Regions from separate parts of the Azospira sp. MPR-LB4 genome, predicted to be linked through region 3. Evidence: predicted binding sites of a transcription regulator. Region 3 holds the regulator's gene; each other region holds the start of a gene.
What was found. The regulator sigma-54, encoded in region 3, starts transcription at its own class of promoters, with help from an activator protein. The targets are predictions, from matches to a motif close to TGGCACGCTTNCTGCTNA.

Region 1: a site for sigma-54 is predicted at 2,195-2,212, ahead of nifE (nitrogenase iron-molybdenum cofactor biosynthesis protein NifE). Genes of this name have one in related genera too.
Region 2: a site for sigma-54 is predicted at 3,274-3,291, ahead of AC3QLZ_RS04050 (hydrogenase small subunit). Genes of this name have one in related genera too.

Annotation. Positions count from the first base shown of each region.
Region 1 is NZ_CM179521.1:2,047,402-2,055,075, forward strand. It holds tRNA gene AC3QLZ_RS09605 (tRNA-Lys) at 1-5, opposite strand, end outside; tRNA gene AC3QLZ_RS09610 (tRNA-Lys) at 66-141, opposite strand; gene AC3QLZ_RS09615 (YeeE/YedE family protein) at 214-1,320, opposite strand; gene queC (7-cyano-7-deazaguanine synthase QueC) at 1,320-2,009, opposite strand; gene nifE (nitrogenase iron-molybdenum cofactor biosynthesis protein NifE) at 2,250-3,707, shown strand; gene nifN (nitrogenase iron-molybdenum cofactor biosynthesis protein NifN) at 3,700-5,085, shown strand; gene nifX (nitrogen fixation protein NifX) at 5,108-5,536, shown strand; gene AC3QLZ_RS09640 (NifX-associated nitrogen fixation protein) at 5,529-5,999, shown strand; gene AC3QLZ_RS09645 (CCE_0567 family metalloprotein) at 6,153-6,350, shown strand; gene AC3QLZ_RS09650 (hypothetical protein) at 6,359-6,739, shown strand; gene fdxB (ferredoxin III, nif-specific) at 6,761-7,060, shown strand; gene AC3QLZ_RS09660 (nitrogen fixation protein NifQ) at 7,087-7,512, shown strand; gene AC3QLZ_RS09665 (tetratricopeptide repeat protein) at 7,480-7,674, opposite strand, start outside.
Region 2 is NZ_CM179521.1:893,279-900,952, forward strand. It holds gene hybB (Ni/Fe-hydrogenase cytochrome b subunit) at 1-1,014, opposite strand, end outside; gene hybA (hydrogenase 2 operon protein HybA) at 1,028-2,002, opposite strand; gene AC3QLZ_RS04050 (hydrogenase small subunit) at 2,005-3,186, opposite strand; gene AC3QLZ_RS04055 (hypothetical protein) at 3,687-5,528, shown strand; gene AC3QLZ_RS04060 (OmpA family protein) at 5,538-6,257, shown strand; gene AC3QLZ_RS04065 (hypothetical protein) at 6,254-6,781, shown strand; gene AC3QLZ_RS04070 (hypothetical protein) at 6,841-7,161, opposite strand; gene AC3QLZ_RS04075 (YdcH family protein) at 7,321-7,533, shown strand; gene AC3QLZ_RS04080 (O-acetylhomoserine aminocarboxypropyltransferase) at 7,570-7,674, shown strand, end outside.
Region 3 is NZ_CM179521.1:2,192,045-2,199,718, reverse strand. It holds gene AC3QLZ_RS10420 (PAS domain S-box protein) at 1-627, opposite strand, end outside; gene recA (recombinase RecA) at 764-1,786, shown strand; gene recX (recombination regulator RecX) at 1,783-2,238, shown strand; gene lptB (LPS export ABC transporter ATP-binding protein) at 2,304-3,050, shown strand; gene AC3QLZ_RS10400 (RNA polymerase factor sigma-54) at 3,117-4,595, shown strand; gene hpf (ribosome hibernation-promoting factor, HPF/YfiA family) at 4,610-4,930, shown strand; gene ptsN (PTS IIA-like nitrogen regulatory protein PtsN) at 5,086-5,571, shown strand; gene hprK (HPr(Ser) kinase/phosphatase) at 5,540-6,475, shown strand; gene AC3QLZ_RS10380 (PsiF family protein) at 6,521-6,835, shown strand; gene AC3QLZ_RS10375 (hypothetical protein) at 6,957-7,628, shown strand; gene AC3QLZ_RS10370 (hypothetical protein) at 7,645-7,674, shown strand, end outside.

The DNA.
Region 1 (7,674 bases), 140 kb from region 3:
AACCCGAATGAGGGGCGCATTATAGCCGCCCTACTTCCGTTTGTACACCTCTTTTTTCCAGAGGCTGGTGGGTCGGGCGAGATTCGAACTCGCGACCAACGGATTAAAAGTCCGCTGCTCTACCGACTGAGCTACCGACCCGCAAAAACGGAGCGCGAATTATAGGGGGCCCCCCGGGGCCTGTCAAACCCGGGATTGATGCGGGCGGGCGGGCTATTCGTTGAGCATGCGCCGGTACTGCAGGCGCAGGGCCAGCCAGGCGCCGGCAATGATGGACAGGGTGGTGATGAGGCTGCCCAGGGCCAGGGTGGAGATGCCGGAGAGGCCCTGGCCCACGGTGCAGCCGAGGGCGGTGACGCCACCGAAGCCCATGAGGACAGCACCGATGAGGTGGCTGGCCGTGTCTTCCGCATCGCGGAAGCCTTCCCAGCGGAAGCTGCGGCGGGACAGGGCCACCAGGGCGGAACCGGCGACGACGCCGAGCACCGTGGCGATGCCCAGGGTCAGCTTGCGGCTGGCGTCGCTCCAGGTGGCGAACAGTTCCAGGGCGTAGGCCGGCGGGGCGACGAAGGTGAGGGACTCCATGCGGCCGCTGTTGGTGCCAAGGAAAGCCGGCTGCAGGGTGTCGGGATGTTCGGCGACGAAGGCCAGATGGCCGCTGAGGAACCAGCCGCCCACCACGGCGGCGCCGATGGCCAGACCGCCGAGGATGTACTCGGCCTGGCGGAAGTCGGCGCGCAGCAGGGGCGCCGCCAGCAGCAGGCCGCCGACGCTGCCGGCCACCAGGGCCGACGCCGTGGCCGGCGGCAGCCCCAGGAGAGGCTGCAGCAGCCGGGGCAGGTCCTGGCCCGGGGCGGACAGATCCACGGCCAGGACATCCAGCAGGCCGACCCGCAGCAGGGCCGGCAGGCCCTTGAGGGTGGCCAGGGCGGTGAGGCCCATGACCAGGAACACCACCAGGGACTTGAGATTGCCGCCCCCCAGGCGCACCAGGGTCTTGGCGCCGCAGCCCGAGGCCAGCACCATGCCGATGCCGAACAGCAGGCCGCCCACCAGGTGGGACGCCCACAGCAGGCGGGGGGCGGTGTAGATGGAATTGGCCACGTCGATGAGGCCCGCCAGCTGCAGGCCGGCAGTACCCAGCACCGCCGTGCCCATGGCCAGCAGCCACATGCCCATGCGGTTCCAGTCCCCCATGTTCACGATGTCGGACACCGCGCCCATGGTGCAGAAGCAGGTGCGCTGAGCGACGGCGCCGAAGAGGCCGCCGAGGCCGGCGGCCAGCCACAGCAGGGGCGACAGATCGGGCAGGCTGTCCATCAGGCGCTACGGTAGGGCGTGGGATCGGCCAGGCCGGCGGCGCGGAAGCCTTCGGCCCGCAGGCGGCAGGAATCGCAGACGCCGCAGGCCCGGCCCTCGTCGTCGGCCTGGTAGCAGGAGACGGTGATGCCGTAATCGACACCGAGGGCGGTGCCGCGCTGGATGATCTGGGCCTTGGTGAGGTCGATCAGGGGCGCATGCACATGCAGCTCGGCCCCTTCCACCCCGGCCTTGGTGGCCAGATTGGCCATGCGTTCGAAGGCGGCGATGAATTCGGGGCGGCAGTCCGGGTAGCCGGAATAATCCACGGCATTCACACCGACGAATATGTCCTTGGCCCCCAGCACCTCGGCCCAGGCCAGGGCGAAGGAGAGCATGACGGTGTTGCGGGCCGGCACATAGGTGACGGGGATGCCGCCGGCCTGGACGCCCTCGACGGGCACGGCAATGGAACTGTCGGTGAGGGCGGAGCCGCCGAACTGGCCGATGTCCAGGCGCACCACGCGGTGCTCCTTGGCGCCGAGGGCGGCCGCCACCCGGGCGGCGGCCTGCAGCTCGGCCTTGTGGCGCTGGCCGTAGTCGAAGGACAGGCAATAGGGGGCAAAGCCTTCGCTCTTGGCGATGGCCAGGCAGGTGGCGGAGTCCAGGCCGCCGGAAAGCAGGACGATGGCAGGGCGAATGTCAGTCATAGGCGGGCAAATATACCGCGAGCAGGGGCCGGCATAAAGGCTGGCCCCCGGTCCGGCCGGTCTGGTGCCAAGTGCAACAAGAGGCCCCCCGGGGCTGTCGCGAAACCGACAGGACGGTGCCCCATGGCGCCGCCACGGCCCTGACGAGGCAGCAAAAACAAGCACTTTGGGGCAGTGCCGGGCACTGGCACCAAACCTGCTACTTAAGGCTCACAAAAGAAAAATTGTAGGAGAGCCGACATGAGCGCGTTGCAACAGAAGGTGGCCAGTGTCCTGGAAGAGCCGGGTTGCGCCACCAACCAGGCCAAGGGCGAGAAGGAACGCAAGGCGGGCTGCAAGAAGCAGCTCACTCCGGGCGCCGCTGCCGGCGGCTGTGCCTTCGACGGGGCCAAGATCGCCCTGCAGCCCATCGTGGACGTGGCCCATCTGGTACACGGCCCCATCGCCTGCGAAGGCAATTCCTGGGATTCGCGCCATACCCTCTCCTCCGGCTCCCATATCTACCGCACCGGCTTCACCACCGACATGAACGAGATGGACGTGGTGTACGGCGGCGAGAAGAAGCTCTATCGGGCCATCAAGGAAATCATCGACAAGTACGACCCGCCGGCGGTCTTCGTGTACCAGACCTGCCTGCCGGCCATGATCGGCGACGACATCGAGGCGGTGTGCAAGGCCGCCGCCGCCAAGTTCGGCAAGCCGGTGATCCCGGTGAACGCCCCCGGCTTCGTCGGCAGCAAAAACCTGGGCAACAAGCTGGGCGGCGAGGCCCTGCTGGACTACGTCATCGGCACCCGGGAGCCCGAGTACACCACCCCCTGCGACATCAACCTGATCGGCGAATACAACGTGGTGGGGGAGTTGTGGCAGGTGAAGCCCCTCTTCGACGAGCTGGGCATCCGCATCCTCGCCACCATCTCCGGCGACGGCCGTTACAACGACATCGCCACGGCCCACAAGGCGCGGGCCGCCATCATGCTGTGCTCCCAGGCCCTGATCAACGTGGCGCGCAAGATGGAAGAACGCTACGGCATCCCCTTCTTCGAGGGCAGCTTCTACGGCGTCTCCGACATGTCCGACGCCCTGCGCAAGATCAGCGCCCTGCTGGTGCGCCAGGGCGGCCCGGCGGATCTGCCGGAACGGGCCGAGGCCCTCATCGCCCGGGAGGAGGCCAAGGCCTGGGCCCGACTGGAGCCCTACAAGGCGCGCCTGAAGGGCAAGCGGGTGCTGCTGTTCACCGGCGGGGTGAAGTCCTGGTCCGTGGTCGCGGCCCTGCAGGAAGTGGGCATGGAAATCGTCGGCACCTCCATGCGCAAGACCACCGCCAACGACCGGGAGAAGGTGAAGGAAATCATGGGCACCGACGCCCACATGTTCGACGAGCTGCCGCCCCGGGAGATGTACCGGATGCTCAGGGACTCCCAGGCCGACGTGATGCTCTCCGGCGGCCGCTCCCAGTTCGTGGCGCTGAAGGCCAAGACCCCCTGGGTGGAGATCAACCAGGAGCGGCACCACGCCCTGGCCGGCTACGACGGTATCGTCAATCTGGTGGATGAGATCGACAAGGCCCTCTACAACCCGGTGTGGCAGCAGGTACGCCAGCCGGCCCCCTGGGAGCGGCCCGACTGGGAACAGGACCTCGAAGAATGGCAGTCCTGTAATCAGGAAGAGTGCGCAGGCGAGGTGTGCCATGGCTGAGGTCAAGCACAGCAGGAAGGCCTGCGCCGTCAATCCGCTGAAAATGAGCCAGCCCATCGGCGCCGCCCTGGCCTTCCTCGGCATGGACCAGGCCCTGCCCCTGCTGCACGGCTCCCAGGGCTGCACCGCCTTCGGCCTGGTGCTCTTCGTCAAGCACTTCCGCGAGACCATTCCCCTGCAGACCACGGCCATGAACGAGGTCACCACCATCCTCGGCGGCCTGGAGAACGTGGAGCAGGCCCTGGTGAATATCCACAAGCGGGCTGCCCCGGCCCTGGTGGGCCTCATCTCCACCGGCATCACCGAAGCCAAGGGCGACGACGTGGACGGTTTCCTCCAGCTGATCCGGCAGAAGCACCCGGAACTGGCGGACATGGAGGTGGTGTTCGTCTCCACCCCGGACTTCGCCGGCGCCTTCCAGGACGGCTGGGGCAAGGCGGTGCTGCGCATGGTGGAGACCATCGCCAAACCGTCGAATGTGCGCCGGCCCTGGCAGGTGAACATCCTGCCCGGCTGCCACCTCACCCCCGGCGACATCGAGGAGGTGAAGGAGATGGTCGAAGCCTTCGGCCTCACCCCGGTGGTGCTGCCCGACCTCTCCGGCTCCATGGACGGCCACATTCCCGAGACCTTCCTGCCCACCACCCTGGGCGGCACCCGGCTCGACGAACTGCGCAGCATGGGCGAGTCGGCCTACACCCTGGTCATCGGCGAACAGGGCCGGGCGGCGGCGGCAAAGCTGAAGGACATCGCCGGCGTGCCCTACACCGTCTTCGACCGGCTCACCGGTCTGAAGCCCTGCGACGACTTCCTGGCCCTGCTCTCCCGCATCGCCAACACCGAGGTGCCTCCCCGCTTCAAGCGCCAGCGCAGCCAGCTGCTGGACGCCATGCTGGACGGCCACTTCCACTTCGGCAAAAAGAAGGTGGCGGTGGCCGCCGAGCCGGACCTGCTGTACGCCCTCACCACCTTCCTCACGGAGATGGGGGCGGAAATCCAGGTAGCCGTCACCAGCACCGAATCCCCGCTCCTCAACCGGGTGCCGGCGGACGAAGTTCTGATCGGCGACCTGGAAGACTTCGAGCAGGGCGCCGTCGGCGCCGACCTGCTCATCACCCATGCCCACGGCCGCCAGGCGGCGGCGCGGCTGGGCATCCCCTTCTGGCGCTCCGGCCTGCCCACCTTCGACCGCCTCGGCGCGGCCCACAAGGTGAGCGTGGGCTACCGGGGCACCCGGAACCTGATTTTCGAGGTGGGCAATGTCTTCATTGAAAACCTGCACGAAGCCGTCCCCGACGATTTCCGGCCGACCGCCGAACCCGCCGCCAGCTGCGGCACCGGCTGCGCGCACGGTGCGGCGGCTGTCGCTTGTCACTGAATCAACCAAGGAAGGTGCCGCCATGAGCAAACCGCTGAAAGTCGCATTCGCCACCGAGGACCTGCAACAGGTGGACGCCCACTTCGGCTGGGCCCGCAACATCGCCATCTACGACATCACCGCCGACAGCTCGACCCTGGCCACCGTGGTCCGCTTCGAGGGAGACCTGAAGGAGGACGGCACCGAGGACAAGCTGGGAGCCAAGCTGGAAGCCATCCAGGACTGCGCCATCGTGTACGTGGCCGCCATTGGCGGCTCGGCGGCAGCCCGGGTGGTGAACATGAAGATCCACCCGGTGAAGGTGCCCAATCCGGAACCCATCACCGCCATCATCGGCAAGCTGCAGGCCGTGCTCAAGGGCACCCCGCCGCCCTGGCTGCGCAAGGCCCTGATGAAGAATCAGGAACGCAATTTCGACGACGCCCTGGAAGAGGAAAAATCCCATGTCTGATTCAGCTGTCTGCACAACTTTTGCCATTGCCGACTCCCCCTTCCTCTCCGAGCTGGTCAAGCAGCTGCGTTCCCAGGACAGCTACGGCCACTGGGACGGCAAGAGCGATGTGGAAGTGGTGGGTCCCTACGTGCTGGACAAGGAGGCCCGCAAGGCCATCCCCATCATCGACGACCCGGACCCGGAAGTGTTGTGGCGCCTGGAGCTGTACTACAACGCCATCGGCCTGGCCATCGAGCGCCAGAGCAAGGTGATGTGCGCCCCCATGATCAAGATGAGCCACGAGGGCTTCGGCCGCGTGGTGCTCATCGCCGGCCGCCTGGTGGTGTTCAACAAGTACCACCGGGACGTGCACCGCTTCGGCTTCGACTCCCTGGAAGCCCTGGCCGAACAGGGCGACAAGATCGTCAACGAAGCGGTGGCCATGATCGCCCGCTTTGGCGAGGTGGCGAATTACGGTTGAAAGGCTTTAGCCACAGAGGACACAGAGAGCACAGAGGAATTCCGGGCAGTAGCGGCGGCAATATGGATCGTCAAACCCCCCGGCGTTTCCGCTGCGATGTTTTCCCCTCTGTGATCTCTGTGCCTTCTGTGGCCACGATTTAAGGAATCCCCCATGAGCGACAACCCCGAAGAACTGAAGGCCCAGATCAAGAAGCTCTCGGCCCAGGCCATGACCTGGAAGATGAACCTGCACGACCTCTCGGAGGAGCTGCCGGTGAACTGGGAAAACATCATGGAAACGGCCCAGAAGACCCACGACGCCTACGCCGCCCTCACCGCGGCGCGGCAGCGCCTGGCCGAGCTGGGCTAGGAGGAATCGTGGAACGCCTGCCCGACCTGACCCGGGACGAGACCTCCTGGCGCCGCGAATGGCAACGCTACCTGCCGGCGGACTACCGGCGGCGCACCGCGGTGCCCATCCGCTTCGAGCGGGAGGCGGACCTTCAGGCCGGCGGCGTGCGGGTCATGGGCTTCGACCGCTGGGGCGAGAACTGCTTCTACCACCACGTCTATGAAGTGCCCGCCCCCATCGTGGACGACGAGGAAGGCGCCTTCCAGGAAGCCCGCTGCTACGGCCAGTCGGTGTTCGCCTGGCGCCTCGCCGGCAACTGGCTGGTGTGCACCCGGGAGCACGGCGCCGCCGGCGCCTGCCGCCCGGAGCGGCGCCACTACGCCCTGGCCGCCACCCTGCCCCGCTGAATTTTTCTACAAGGAGCCATCATGTCTGTCTTCAGCGTCACCCTGCCCTCCGGTGTGGAGTGGATTCCCAACTTCGTGCAAAGCATCGACGACGAAAAGTGCATCGGCTGCGGCCGCTGCTTCAAGACCTGCGGCCGGGACGTGCTTTCCCTCATGGCCATGGACGACGAGGGCGAACTGATCGCCATCGACGACGGCGACGACGACGAGTACGAGAAAAAGGTCATGACCGTGGCCCACCCGGAGAACTGCGTCGGCTGCGAGGCCTGTGCCCGCAACTGTTCCAAGAAGTGCATCAGCCACGCCCCGGCCAAGGCCTGAATCCCGTTCCGCCCCGAGCCGCCGCCATGGACGCCGCCCACTACCTGGCCCTGATGGACCTGGGCCGTCTCACCCGCCTGCCCCGGGCCCGGGACGACGAGTACGAGGACCTGCTGGCCCTCCTGCTCGACCATGGCAGCGGACCGGAGAGCCGGCCCCTGGCCGCCGCCGTGGCCAAGGGCTGCCTCGGCGACAACCACCTGTGGCAGGACCTGGGCCTGCCCCACCGGCAGGCCCTGTCGGACCTGCTGCGGGAACACTTTCCCCGGCTCTTCGCGCGCAACACGGGCAATATGCGCTGGAAAAAGTTCTTCTACCTGCAACTGTGCGAGCAGGCCGAGATCCGCGCCTGCCGCGCTCCCTCCTGCGGCGTCTGCGCCCATCTGGCGGAGTGCTTCGGCAACGAGGACGGGCCGGCCCTAGGCACCCTCTCCGTGAGCGCCCACCTCTAGGGCAGGGGTCCCGCTGTCAGGAGTTGCACCGTCAGCCCAGGCCGCCAGTTCCCCGGCCACCCGGGACACCACCTCGTCCCAGTCGCCCCGCCGCTCCTGGCGGAACAGGCGCATCACCCCCGGATACCAGGGCGAATCCTGGCGCCCTTCGAGCCAGCGCCA
Region 2 (7,674 bases), 1.3 Mb from region 3:
GTAGCCCACCAGGTAGGAATTGATGCGCAGCAGGACGCCGCCCAGCATCAGCAGCACGGCGCCGACGAAGAGTCGGGCCGGGTTGCGGCGGGAGGCTTCCTTGCCCAGCAGCGCCAGGGGAGCGATGAAGCAGGCCATCTCGAGCCAGAACATGAGGGCCTGCAGGCTGCCCTCGAAGGCCCGGGGCAAGGCGCCGCGGACCAGCAGGTCGCCCATCCGCACCACCAGGAACACCGCCAGCATGCCCAGCATGACCTTGGACAGGGGCGTCAGGATGTGGGTCTCCATCTGGCGGCGGAAGCCGGCGGCGGCCATGCAGGATTCAAAGAGAATCACGGCGTAGCCGATGGTGATAGCAGAAAGCAGGTAGATCAGGGGCAAAGCCATGGACTGCCACAGGGGATGCACCTGGGTGCCCATCACCACCAGCAGGGAGCCGAGGGAGGACTGGTGCATCATGGGCAGTACGGTGCCCAGGGCGATGAAGAAGAACATCACCTTGTTCAGCTTCTTGCGCTTCTCGTGCATGCCCCACTTTTCCATGAAGGTGGGGGAGAACTCGATCCACATCACCACGATGTAGAGGGAAATGCACAGGGCCACTTCGAACATCACCGAGTTGGCCGAGGCGTAGCCCGGGGTCAGGATGTGCCAGAAGTTCCACCAGCGGCCCAGGTCGAAGATGACGCCGACGCCGGCCAGGGTGTAGCCGAAGAGGGAGGCCAGCAGGGCCGGGCGTACCAGGGGATGGTATTCGCCCCTGTTGAAGATGTAGACCAGCATGGCCACGGAGAAGCCGCCACAGGCGAAGGCGGAACCGATGACCACGTCGCCCACCACCCACAGGCCCCAGGGGTAGCCGTCGTTGAGGTTGGTGACGGCGCCCAGGCCGAAGACGAAACGGACCAGGATGATGGCCAGGGCCACCACGATCAGGGTCGCCGCGGTGAGGGTCACCGGGGTCAGCAGCTTGCCGCCGACGGGGGTGGGTGCAGCGTGTTGTTGTGCAGACATTGCGATCTCTCCCTTACAGCTCGTCGTCGTCAGGCTTGACGTTGCGCTTGGCGAAATAGGTCATCACGCCGAGCACCGCCAGGGGCATCACCAGCCCGCCGTAGAGCGTGTGTTGCAGGGTTTCCGACTTGGAGGAGGCGGAACGCTCGGGCAGGGGCTTGTGGCCCACCTTCTCGAAGGGCACGGCGGACAGCTTGATCACCTGGGTGCCGCCCACTTCCTTCTCGCCATAGACGTGCTGCACGTAATGGCCCACCACGTTTTCGTAGCTCTGGTCCTTGCCCCCCAGCTGGCCGCGCTGGAACACGGTTTTGGTGCCGGGCTTGAGGGAGAGGCGGCGTTCGGCCTCGGCCTTGAGGTCCGACACCTTGCCGTAGAGGGTGGCGCCGGTGGGGCAGACCTCGGCACAGGCGGCGTACTTGCCTTCCGGCAGGCGGTGGCGGCACAGCTCGCACTTGCCGATCTTGCCGGTGGCGGAGGAGTAGTCGTACTTGGGAATGCCGAAGGGACAGGCGGCAACGCAGTAACGGCAGCCGATGCAGGCGTCGGCGTCGTAGCCGACGATGCCGGTGACCGGGTCCTTGGTCATGGCCGACACCGGGCAGGCCGAGACGCAGGAGGGATCGTTGCAGTGCAGGCAGGAGGTCTTCATGAAGGCGTAGCCGTTGTCCGGATCGTCCTTCGTCTCCATGGTGCCGCTGCGGAACATCTTGATGACGTTGAAGGTCTTGGCAGTGGTATCCAGGGGCGTATCCCACAGCTGTTCAGGCGTGGAGAACTCCGCCGGGTTGCCATTGACCTCCTTGCAGGCGGCGACGCAGGCCTTGCAGCCGACGCACAGGGTGGCGTCGTAGAGCAGGCCCAGGGCGCCCTCGGGCTGGGGATTGTTGTCCCGGGCGCAGGCCGGGCCACTCACCGAAACGGAGACCGCAGCCGCGGCTGCGCCCCCCGCCAGCGTCCCTTTCAGGAAATTGCGACGGGAAGTCATGGTCACACCTTCTCGGCGGGTTTCTGTTCGGAAGACTGCTTGGCCTTCTCGGCCTCCTCGGCGGCGTGGGAGAGACCCAGGTTCTTCGCCACCATGGCCCCGGCCCCGGCGGCGGCCCCGGCCACGGCAGCCAGCACGGCGGCGGCCCCGAGGGAGGCGCCCTTGCCCTGTTCCTCGACGATGCGCGGGAAGGAGGCGGGCGGGGCGTAGGTCATGACCTTGGCGGTCTGGTGGATGGGTTTCTGGAAGCCCACGCCCTGCTCCGTACAGCCGATGCAGGGGTGGCCGCAGGCCACGGGCCAGGTGCCGGCGCCGGCGTCGCCGAAGAGGATGGTGGGACAGTTGGCGTAGGTCTCGGGACCCTTGCAGCCCAGCTTGTACAGGCAGTAGCCCTTGCGGTGGCCCTCGTCGCCGAACTCCATGGCGAAGCGGCCGGCGTCGAAGTGGGCGCGGCGCTCGCAGTTCTCGTGCACCAGGCGGGAATAGGCGAACTTGGGACGGCCCAGCTCATCCACCGGCGGCAGCTGGCCGAAGGTGAGGAAGTGCACCACGGTGGAAAGGAAGTTGTAGGGGTTGGGCGGACAGCCGGGAATGGTCACCACCGGCTTGTCGATGATCTTGTTCACCCCCACGGCCCCGGTGGGGTTGGGGTCGGTGGAAGGCATGCCGCCCCAGGAGGCACAGGAGCCGATGGCGATGATGGCGGCGGCGTCGGTGGCGCATTCCTTGACGATGTCGATGGCGGTCTTGCCGCCCACCTTGCAGTAGATGCCGCCATCCTTGGTCGGGATGGCACCTTCCACCACCAGCAGGTACTGGCCCTTGTTGGCCTTCATGGCGGCCTGCTTGGCGGCCTCGATCTGGTGGCCGGCGGCGGCGAAGAGGGTCTCGTGGTAGTCGAGGGAGATGACGTCGAGAATCAGCTTCTCGATGGTGGGATGCTCGGCCCGCAGCATGGATTCGGTACAGCCGGTGCATTCCTGGAAGTGCAGCCAGATGACGGAGGGGCGCTTCTTCACCGCCACCGCCTCGGCCACCGCGGCCTCGGCCCCGGCCGGCAGGCCCAGGGTGGCGGCCATGGCCGTACAGAACTGGAGGAATTCCCGGCGGCCCATTTCCAGGCGCTTGGCCGCCTCGATGACGTGCTCGTGGATTTCCAGGGACTGGAGTTTTTGCTCTTGCATGGCCTCACCCTCGGTCTGTTGCCCCGTTCCCACGGGGCTATTTGCATGGTTGCGCGGGGATCGCCGCGCCCTTATTGGGGTGGGACGATTACAAGAACCGTGCCAGACAGGGCAAAACCATAACAATCAAGCAGCTACGGAACTCGCGTGAAATGGCGTTTCATAAAGTTGTAAACCTTGCGACGTAACAAAGCCGACACCTGGAAACTTTCTTTCCACTCTGCAAAGATGACAGATGCAAACAGTTCCCACCCAGGCCCTGGCGACGACCACCTCGGACACCCCCTGCCGCCGGGGCAGGCGGCAAGCGCCTCCCGGCCATGCCATGGCTGGAGGCCAGGAACGGCGCCGGCCTCCAGCCACCCCAAACCCGCATCAATCCCGGACCCGCACCGCTCCCCCGCTGCGGTAGCGGAGGCCACCGGCAGCAGCGCCGGGCCGGGGTGCTAGAATCCGGGCTCGTTGCCGCCTTTGCCGACCACCCTGACCCGCCGGGCCCGATGCCTTCCTCCCTCACTTCCCTCCTCGCCGCCACCGACATTCCGGGCCACATGCTGGTCATCGCCCTGCTCCTGGCGGCCATCTGCACCGGTTTCATCTTCCGCTTCGTCCTGCCCGCCCTGGGCCTGGGCCGCCTCTTCCGCCGCACCATCGGGCAGCTGGAGCAGCTGCGGGAGAGCGGCGGCAACCCCGATCCCCAGCAGATCGGCCGCGACATCATGGGCGCCCCGCCCCTGGCCCACCTGTGGCGCGAATACGCCCAGACCCTGCACCCGACCCGCACCGAGGCCGGCCCCCGCTGGCGCGCCACGGCCCTGGCGGAAAGCTTCCTCACCGAACAGGCCCTGGTGGATACGCCCCTGCGGGCCGAGTTCTACAAGCACCTGCCGGGCATCCTCACCGGCATCGGCATCCTCGGCACCTTTTCCGGCCTCATCGTCGGCCTCACCCACTTCGAGGTTTCCGCCAGCGCCGACGTGGTGCGGGGCAGCCTCAGGGAGCTGATCCAGGGCGTCGGCCACGCCTTCAAGATTTCCGCCATCGCCATCGGTCTGGCCATGCTCCTCACCTGGGTCGAAAAATCCCTGGTGGTGGCCCGCTACCGCCAGGTGGAACGCCTCAACCAGCTCATCGACAGTCTCTTCGACACCGGCATCGGCGAGGAATACCTGGCCCGCCTGGTGGGCGCCAGCGAGGGCGCCGCCCAGCAGGCGGCACAACAGGCCGCCCAGCTGCGCCAGGCCCTGGTGGCGGAAATGCGCCAGGCCCTGGCCAGCCTGCTGGAGCAGCAGCAACAGGCCGGCCAGCGCCAGCTGGAGAACATGACGGCGGGCCTGGCCGGCGCCGTCGGCGACAGCATCCGCGCGCCCCTGGAGCGCCTGACCCAGACCCTGGAACGGATGGAGGCCCAGCAGGGCAAGGCGGTGGCCGGCGGCATCAGCCAGGCCCTGGACGGCCTGCTGGGCAATGTGGGTCAGCAGATCGGCGAACAGCTGGGACGCCAGGAGCGGGAGGCGGAGCAGCGCCAGGAGCGCCTGCTGCAAAGCCTGGAAGCCACCGGCCAGCGTTTCGAGGCCAGCAGCCAGCGTCTGGAAAAAGCCATCCAGGAATCCATGGCCCAGCTGGCCGGCCAGCTCGCCCAGCAGGTGGCCGGCGTCTCCGAGGCCATCGGCGGCGGCCAGCAGGCCCAGCAGGAGCGCCTGACGGAGCAGACCGACAAGCTCATGGGCAAGGTGGCCGGCCATCTGCAGGGCGTCACCACGGAACTGAAAAATGCCGCCGCCACCCTGGAAAGCTGCGTCGCCAGCTTCAACCGGGCCGGCAGCCAGGCCATGGGCCAGCTCAGCGCCGGCGCCGAAGCCGTGCAACTGGCCTGCGGCGGTTTCGCCGCCGCCGGGCGCAGCTTCGACCACACCGCCCAGACCGTGGCCGAGGCCGGACGTGCCATCCAGAGCGCCGCCGGCAGCCTGGCCGCCGCCAGCGCCGGCAACGGCCAGCTGCTGGAACAGCAGCACAAGGTCGGCGCCAGCCTACGGGAACTGCTGCAGGAAGTGCAGGGCACGGTGGCCCTGGCCCAGCGGGAGGCCGCCCTCAACAGCGAGGTGGTGGGCCGCCTGGAAAGCGCCGCCCAGTCCCTCGCCCGGGCCGAGCAGCGGGCCGACGTCTATCTGCAGGGCGTCAGCGAGGTCCTGGCCAAGGCCCACGGCGCCTTCGCCGACAACGTGGAGCGTTCCCTCAAGGCCGGCAACGCCCAGTTCCAGCGGGAGCTGGCCGAGGCCGTGGGCTACCTGAAGGACGCCATCGAACACCTGGGCGACGTCCTCGCCGACGGCAAGGGCTAAACCGCCGCCATGATCGGACTCCTGCCCGGCAAGCGCCGCGCCCGCCGCGAGGAAGGGGAAAAGCCCTTCTGGATTTCCTTTTCCGACCTCATGTCGGGCCTCATGGTGCTGTTCCTGGTGGCCATGACCGTGGCCCTACTGGCGGTCACCCACGAGATTTCCGAAAGCGAGCGGGAGAAGACCCGGCGCGAGGAAGACATCCGGGAGGTGCTGCAGCGGGTGCGGGACATGACCCGGGACTTCCCCGGCGTCACCCTGCGCGGCCAGTCCGTGGACTTCGGCGAACGGGCCCGCTTCGACACCAACAGCCACAAGCTCTCCGCCGAGCAGGCCCGCCTGCTGCGGCAACTGGTGCCGAAGATCCTGGCCCTGGCCCGGGACCCGGTGGCCGGTAAATGGCTGAAGCAGATCGTGGTCGAGGGCTTCGCCGATGCCCGGGGCAGCTACCTGTACAACCTCAATCTCAGCCTGCAGCGCTCGGAGCGGGTCCTCTGCGCCCTCCTCGCCAGCCCGGCAGGCAGCGCCGACGCCATCTCGGAGACGGACCAGCAGACGGTGCGGGAACTGTTCCTGGTGGGCGGCTCCTCCTTCAATTTCCAGAAGGCCAGCGCCGAGGAAAGCCGCCGCATCGAACTGCGCCTGGAATTCCGCGATCTCGGCGAACGGGCTCCGGCCCTGCGGCCGCGCCTCCAGGAGGGGGACAGCCGCTGCCCCCTGGATGCCCCGTGAGCCAAACCGGCAGCGACCTGCAGGCCCTCGCCCTGGCCCTGGGGGAGCCCTGCCCCAGGCTGGACCCGGCAGCCGACCCCGCCGATCCGGCGCCCATGACCCGGGCCCTGCAGCGTATTCGCCTGGCCTTCGGCGACAGCGGCGCCCTGGCCGCCTCGCCCCGCTCCGCCCGGGCCCTGCTGGCCTTCCGCAGCGGCGACAGACTGCGCTTCATCGATCTCAAATACCTGTGCCACGCCGTGGACCGGCCCAATCCCTGGGACGGCCGGCGCCTGCTGCAGGACGCCCAGCTCCTGCAACGGCTGCTGCAGCAGGTGGACGCCTGGCAGGGCGAGCCCCGCCGCTTCCGCCAGTGCTACCGGGGCCTGCTGCAGGCCTACAGCGGAGCGGCGGCCGGCCCCGGCCGGACCCTGCTGGGCGATTATCTGCGGCGGTACCGGCAGTACGTCGCCGCATCCCAGCCGCCCCTGGAATGGACCCGGGAGCTGGCCCGGCACCCGGCCCTGGCCGATGGCAAAGACTGAGGCACAAAAGCAGAACGGCGCACCGAGGTGCGCCGTTCTTTTTTCCCGCCGCTGCGGTTTCAGTAACCGATGATGAAATCGGCCACATCCACCCGCACCGTATCGCGGCCCAGGGCCAGGGCGGCGTTACGGGTGAAGTCCTTGGCCCAGCCGCCGGCCTCGGCGAAGCGGGCTTCGCCGCCGTACTTGGCGACGTTGAGTACCTTGTCGATGATCAGGACCTTGCCCACCGGATTGGAGGGTTCGCATTCCAGGGTGACGAACTCCTTGTCGAACCAGCGACGGGCCTCTTCCGCGGTCTGGCCGCCGAGGTCTGCCTGGGTGAACTTGAATTCGTACTCCTTGCCTTTGCCGAAAACGACAATGACGGTGTGGGACATGGATCTCCTCCATAAGGTTAGAATTGTACGGTCTATTCTATGCCCTTTTCCGTACGCTGTGGAATGGTCCACAATGCGTCCTCGATCCTGCCTTGGCGGCCGCTTCCCTCGCGGGAAGAAAGCCGCCGGCAAAGATCATTTTACGAATGTAAACAGCCCATGACCCTGAGCGACGACGAGGCCGGCATCATCCGCGGCCGGCTGCACGAGCTGGAAGTGGAACACCGGGACCTGGACCTGGTGATCGAACACCTCACCGCCAACCCGCCGCCGGACCAGCTCCTGGTGCGGCGCCTGAAAAAGCGCAAGCTGCAGCTCAAGGACCGCATCAGGCTGCTGGAAGACATGCTGCTGCCGGACATGCCGGCCTGACAGCCAAAGAACAACGAGACCCTCAGGAGAACGCCCATGGCCGGTAAGGACGGCTACACCCTCGACACCCTGGCCCTGCACGCCGGCCAGGTGCCCGACCCGCAGTACGGCGCCCGCGCCACCCCGATCTACCTGTCCACC
Region 3 (7,674 bases):
GGCGGCGACCACCGCCGCCACCGCCAGATGGCGCCAGCGGCCCTGGTCCAGGCCTTCCCGGGGCTGCAGCCAGGCCAGCAGCAGGGGGGCCAGCAGCTGGGTGCCGGCCAGGTCGCCCACCCACCAGCCGCGCCAGGCGGGCAGCAGCTGGGCCGGCTCCAGGCTGCCGCCCAGGCTCAGGGCACCGACGCCCAGGCTGGCGCTGATGGCGCCGCCCAGCACGGGGGCGCTGAAACACAGGTGCAGCACGTCCTGGGGGCGGCCCAGGCGCGGATCGAACTGCAGGGGACCCCGCAGCAGACGGTAGCCGGCCCAGGCGCCGAGGGCGTTGCCGGCGCCCATGAGCAGGCCGGTGAGGGGAGCAAAGCCGCTGATGAGGGCGCTGCCCAGGGTGGCCAGCAGCACTGCCGGCCACAGCCGTCCGCCGCCCAGGACGAGGGCGGCCAGGGCAATGCCGGCGGGGGGCCAGAAGGGCACGAAGAGGCCGTGGCCGGCAGTGCCGATGGCCATGGTCAGCTGGGCCACCGCCAGATAGGCGGCAAACACCAGCAGCAGCCCCGGGAGCAGGGGCAGGCGGGCAGCGGGGAGGGGAGCGGCGGCCGGGGGCGCCAATAATCGCTTTAGCATAATTTGCGCCATTTTCCCTGCTTTGCCGCGGTGTTCCAAGGCCTTTGATGCTGGGGATAACACGTAGTCCGGGTAACTTGGCGTAGGCCGGAGGGTTTGTGCCATAATCAGCCGCTTGATTTTGGGGAATTCAGTCATGGACGACAACAAGGCCAAAGCACTAACCGCCGCACTGGCGCAGATTGAAAAGCAGTTCGGCAAGGGCGCCATCATGAAGATGGGCGAGACCGAAGTGGACAAGGGCGTGGACGTGGTGTCCACCGGCTCCCTGGGCCTGGACGTGGCCCTCGGCGTGGGCGGCCTGCCCCGGGGCCGGGTGGTGGAAATCTACGGTCCGGAATCCTCCGGCAAGACCACCCTGACCCTGCAGGTCGTCGCCGAGATGCAGAAGCTGGGCGGCACCGCCGCCTTCATCGACGCGGAACACGCCCTCGATCCCCAGTACGCCCAGAAGCTGGGCGTGAACATCGGCGAGCTGCTCATCTCCCAGCCGGACAACGGCGAACAGGCCCTGGAAATCGCCGACATGCTGGTGCGTTCCGGCGGTGTGGACGTGATCGTGGTGGACTCCGTGGCCGCCCTCACCCCCAAGGCCGAAATCGAAGGCGAGATGGGCGATTCCATGATGGGCCTGCACGCCCGCCTGATGAGCCAGGCCCTGCGCAAGCTCACCGCCAACATCAAGAAGACCAATACCCTGGTCATCTTCATCAACCAGATCCGCATGAAGATCGGGGTGATGTTCGGTTCCCCGGAAACCACCACCGGCGGCAACGCGCTCAAGTTCTACGCCTCCGTGCGCCTGGATATCCGCCGTATCGGCGGCATCAAGAAGGGTGACGAGGTGATCGGCAACGAAACCCGCGTCAAGGTGGTGAAGAACAAGGTCTCCCCGCCCTTCCGCGAAGCCCTGTTCGACATCCTCTACGGCGAAGGCATCTCCCGCGAGGGCGAGATCATCGAACTGGGGGTGGCCAACAAGCTGATCGAGAAGTCCGGCGCCTGGTATTCCTACAAGGGCGAGAAAATCGGCCAGGGCAAGGACAACTCCCGGGAATTCCTCAAGGCCAACCCGGCCATTGCCCAGGAAATCGAAGGCAAGATCCGGGAAGCCCTGGGCGTGGCCAACCCCGCCCCGGCGGCCGCTGCCGGGGAATGACCCCGAGCCTGCGCCAGCGGGCCCTGGGGCTGCTGGCGCGGCGGGAGTACAGCCGGGCCGAACTGGCCCGCAAGCTGGCGCCCCACGCAGAATCCGAGGCTGAGCTGGAGGCCCTGCTGGACGACCTGGCGGCCCGCCGCCAGCTTTCCGATGCCCGCTATGCCAGTGAAAGGGTCGCCATCCGCGCCCGCCGCTACGGCGATGCCCGGCTGGCCCAGGAACTGCGGCAGAAGGGCGTGGCCGAGGAAACCGTCGCCGCGGCCCTGGCCCAGGGCGGCAGCGAGCTGGAACGGGCGCGCCAGGTGTGGCAGAAGAAATTCGCCGCCCTGCCCGCCGATCTGGCCGAGCGGGCCAAACAGACCCGCTTCCTCCTCAGCCGCGGCTTTGCCGCCGCCACCGTCCGCCAGGTGCTGCAGGGCGGCTGGGACGACGAGTCCGGCAGCGACTGGTAGAACCCCCGGGCGACACCTCTGGCACAATGCCTTTACGCCCCCGCATTCATAGAATCCGATAGCCCATGTCCGAGCAGAACCCCGACCTCATCGCCAAGCTTTCCGCCAACAACCTGAAAAAGCGCTACAAGTCCCGCACCGTGGTGCATGACGTGTCCTTCGAGGTGGGCAGCGGTGAGGTGGTGGGCCTGCTGGGCCCCAACGGTGCCGGCAAGACCACCTGTTTCTACATGATCGTCGGCCTGGTGCCCTCCGACGGCGGCTCCATCCAGCTGCAGAATCAGGAAGTGACCCACTTCCCCATCCACAAGCGGGCCCATCTGGGCATTTCCTACCTGCCCCAGGAGGCTTCCGTCTTCCGCAAGCTCAACGTGGAGGAGAACATCCGCGCCGTGCTGGAACTGCAGAAGCTGCCCAAGCACGAGATCGACCTGCGCCTGGAGGAACTGCTGGAAGAGCTGCACATCGGCCACATCCGCGCTTCCAATGCCGCCGCCCTGTCCGGTGGCGAGCGCCGCCGGGTGGAAATCGCCCGGGCCCTGGCCACCTCTCCCCGTTTCATCCTGCTGGATGAGCCCTTCGCCGGCGTGGACCCCATCGCCGTGCTGGAAATCCAGAAGATCATCCGTTTCCTCAAGGACCGCAGCATCGGCGTGCTCATCACCGACCACAACGTGCGTGAGACCCTGGGCATCTGCGACCGGGCCTACATCATCAATGAGGGCCGGGTGCTGGCGTCTGGCCGCCCGGATGAGATCGTTTATAATGAAGACGTCCGAAAAGTATATCTGGGCGAGAGCTTCCGTCTCTGACGAGCCCAGTCTCCGAGTCTTTCCCTCAACCCGCTCATTGCCGCCGGCCCCTTCGGCCCCGGGTCCATGAAACCAACCCTCCAACTCAAACTCTCGCAGCACCTGGCCCTGACGCCACAGCTGCAGCAGTCCATCCGGCTGCTGCAACTGTCGACGCTCGAGCTGGAGCAAGAGTTGGAGAAGTATCTGCTGGAAAACCCCCTGCTGGAGCGGGAGGACGAGAACTACGAGCCCTCCTACAGCGGGAGCGAAGGCGAATACGCCGGCAGTACGGCCGAGGCCGCTGCCGAAGGCCCGCGGGAAGGCGATAGCGGCGAATCCGGTGAAGGCGCCGACAGTCATGGCCCCGAAGAAGTCCGGGACGACAGCCGGGACAGCCTGGGCGAAGGCGAGGACTGGTTTGCCGAAGGCAGCTACCCTTCCGCCTCCCGCGACGAAGACGAGGATTCCGACTTCCAGGAAGTGCAGGCCGCCAACACCTCCCTGCGCGACCACCTCAACTGGCAGCTGGGCCTGATGCAGCTCTCCGAGCGGGACCGGCAGCTGGTCAGCTTCCTCATCGAGGCGCTGGACGAGGACGGCTACCTGACCCAGCCCCTGGAGGAGCTGCAGGAAGCCCTGCCGGAAGAGCTGGAAATCGACCTGGACGACCTGCAGATCGCCCTGCGCCACCTGCAGCACCTGGACCCGACCGGTGTCGGCGCCCGTACTCCGGGCGAATGCCTGGCCCTGCAGCTGGAAGCCCTGCCGGCCGACGAGGTGCGGGACCAGGCCTTGAAGCTGGTGCGCCATCATCTGGAACTGCTGGCCGGCCGGGACTTCACCAAGCTGAAGAAGCTGCTGGGCTGCGACGACGAGCGCCTGCGCGCCGTCACCAACCTGGTGAAGAGCCTCAACCCCCGGCCCGGCGCCCAGTACGCGCCCCTGGATGCCCGCTACATCACCCCGGACGTGGTGGTGAAGAAGGTGCGCAACCAGTGGACCGCCAGCATCAATCCGGACGCCTACCCGCGCCTACGCATCAACCGGCTCTACGCCGAGATCCTCTCCAAGCAGCGCGGCTCCAGCCTCTCCGGCCAGCTGCAGGAGGCCCGCTGGCTGATCAAGAACGTGCAGCAGCGTTTCGACACCATCCTGCGCGTGTCCCAGGCCATCCTGGACCGCCAGCGCCAGTTCTTCGAACACGGCGAGGTGGCCATGCGTCCCCTGGTGCTGCGGGAAATCGCCGAAACCCTGGGCCTGCACGAATCCACCGTCTCCCGGGTGACCACCCAGAAGTACATGGCCACCCCCCGGGGCATTTTCGAACTCAAGTATTTCTTCGGCAGCCATGTGGCCACGGATACGGGGGGCGCCTGTTCGGCCACCGCCATCCGGGCCCTGATCAAGCAGCTGGTGGCGGCCGAAGACCCCAGAAAACCCCTTTCGGACAGTCAAATATCCGAAATTCTTGGCCAACAAGGCATTGTTGTGGCGCGTCGAACCATTGCAAAATACAGAGAAGCGCTCAACATTTCGCCGGCCAACCTACGCAAGTCCATCTAAAAAAGGAGCGAGCCATGAACCTGCACATCACCGGACATCACCTGGAAGTCACCCCGGCGATCCGCGACTACGTCACTGCCAAGCTGGAGCGGGTTACGCGTCACTTCGACAGCGTCATCGACGTCAACGTCATCCTCACCGTGGAAAAGCTGAAGCAGAAGGCTGAAGTCACCGTGCGCGTGCCCGGCAAGGACATCCACGTGGATGCCGAGGATGCCGACCTGTATGCCGCCGTGGACACCCTGATCGACAAGCTGGACCGCCAGGTGCAGAAGTACAAGCAGAAGGCCCAGGATCACCACCGCGACACCATCAAGAATCACATCGAAGAGTGATCTGATTCCCTCTCCGGGACTGGGACGAAAGGCATAGGCGGCGGGGTCGTTTTCCGTTATGATCCCGCCACTTTTCGCCAGGTATCCTGCCTGAATCCCAGTCTCCAACCGGCCCTGCCGCCGCCATCCCGCTGTTCGGGGAAGGTTCCCGCCCCATGGATCTGATCGCCAAACTCCTCCCTCCCGCCCACATCCTGCTGGACCTCGAAGCCAGCAGCAAGAAGCGGGCATTCGAGCAGGCCGGACTGCTGTTCGAGAACAACCTGGGCATCGCCCGGGCCACGGTTTTCGACAGCCTCTTCGCCCGGGAAAAACTCGGTTCCACCGGCCTGGGCCAGGGGGTTGCCATTCCCCACGGCCGCATCAAGGGGCTCAAGGAAGCCGCCGGCGCCTTCATGCGCCTGTCCGCCCCGGTGCCTTTCGATTCCCCCGACGGCAAGCCCGTCGGCCTGATGTTCGTGCTGCTGGTGCCGGAACAGGCCACCGAGCAGCATCTGCAGATTCTTTCCGAGCTGGCCCAGCGTTTCTCCGACCGGGCCTTCCGCGAGGCCCTGGGCGCCTGCGACAACACCGACGACGCCCACCGCCTGTTCACCGACTGGGGGAACCATGCGGCAAATCTCCATCAGCCAGCTGTTTGAGGACCACCAGGACAAGCTGTCCCTGACCTGGGTCGCGGCCCAGGGTGCCGAACGCTCCATCGAGATCCGGGAGCGGGGCAACTACGGCGCCGACGTGGTCGGCCACCTCAACCTGATCCACCCGGAACGCCTGCAGGTCATCGGCGCCGCCGAGTACCAGTGGCTGAGCCGGGTCAATCCTGAGCGCCTCAAGGCGCAGATGAACGAAATCTTCGCCGCCCAGCCTCCTGCCGTCATCGTCGCCGAGGGCCTGGAAGTGCTGCCGGCCGTGCTGGAGGGCTGCGAGAGCACCGGCACTCCCCTGTTCACCACCGCCAAACCCTGCTCGGCCGTGATCGACCTGCTGCGCATCTACCTCTCCCGCCGCCTGGCGGACACGGTGTCGGTGCATGGCGTCTTCATGGACGTGCTGGGCATGGGCGTCCTCATCACCGGCGATTCCGGCGTCGGCAAGTCTGAACTGGCCCTGGAACTGATTTCCCGGGGCCACGGCCTGGTCGCCGACGACGTGGTGGAACTGGCTCGCATCGCCCCCGCCACCATCGAGGGCCGTTGCCCGGGCATGCTGCGGGACTTCCTCGAAGTGCGGGGCCTGGGCCTGCTAAACATCCGCACCATCTTCGGCGAGACCGCCTCCCGGCGGAAAATGAAGCTCAAGCTGATCGTGCACCTGCAGAAGCCGGTGGCCGGGGTGGATGCGCCGCGCCTGCCCCTGGATGCCCAGACCCAGGAGATCCTCGGCGTGGCCGTGCGCAAGGTGGTCATTCCGGTGGCCGCCGGGCGCAACCTGGCGGTGCTGCTGGAGGCGGCGGTGCGCAACAGCATCCTGCAGCTGCGCGGCATCGACAACATGCAGGAATTCATCACCCGGCAGCAGAAGCTGCTGCTTGACGACGATATTTGACGAACGCATAGTGGTGATCCCTGCCTGACCACTGACGGAGACACCATGAAAAAGATGCTGCTTGCCCTGTGTTCCCTGGCCTGTATCGGCCTGGCTCCCATTGCCGGCGCCGCTGACGCGGCCAAAGCGCCGACGCCCCAGCAGGAGCGCATGAAGAACTGCAACAAGGAGGCCGGCGAGAAAGGCCTCAAGGGCGACGAGCGCAAGGGCTTCATGAAGACCTGCCTCTCCGGCAAGACCGCCGACGCTCCCGCCGCCAATGCGGAGTGCCAGTCCAAGGCCGCGGAGAAGAAACTGGCCGGTGCTGCCAAGGCCTCCTTCATCAAGAAGTGCGAAGCCGACAGCCAGGCTGCCAAGTAAGCCCGGGGCGGACTTCCCGCAAAAATGCCAGCCGATTGAAGGCTGGCATTTTTTTTGACAGAATGGCCTGCCCCATTCCCCCAATACCGCCCCGACGCCGGGCATTTCCCTGGAGCCCGAGATGCAGCCAGCCCTTCTGCGTGCCGCTTCCCGCCTGCTCTGCTGCGGCCTGCTGCTGGCGGCGACCGGCGGTGCCCGGGCCTTCAGTTTTTCCGAGGAGGAGAAGCAGGACGCTGCCGAGGACGAGGGGCGCCGCGGTCGCATCGCCCAGAATCTGGCCGCTCCCTGCAAGGCGGCGTTGCGCAACCAGGGCATCCTGGTGGCCCTGGCCGACCAGACGGCCGATGGCTATCAGTTGCAGGGCAGCAAATACGGCCGCCACGCCGCCGTAATCAACCAGAAGCTGAAGGCTCTTGGCCTGAAGACCTACACCGCCGAGGAGCAGCGGGCCCGCATTGCCCAGGCCGAAATGGAGGCCTACTTCCGCAACGACCCGGACGCGGCATTGGCCGCCTCCAGCAAGCTGGGTGCTGCCTTCGTGCTCAAGGGCGGGGTTTCCACCCGCACCGCCTACAACCCGGTGGTGCGTCTGCCCGAGGTCTATGTCACCATGCATTTCACCCTGGCGGCGGCGGACGGCCGCACCATCTCCACCGCCACGGCCAAGGCCGAATCCTATTCCGGCAGCGACACCGCCGGCATGGTCCTGGAGCTGGTCAATGAGCAGGCCGAAGAGGTGGTGGCCAAGCTCTACAACGATTACTGCCGGGCTGCCGGCAAACCAAAAAAATAAACCTACGGAGTCTTCCATGCGTCAGCAAATCGCCCCCATTGCCCTG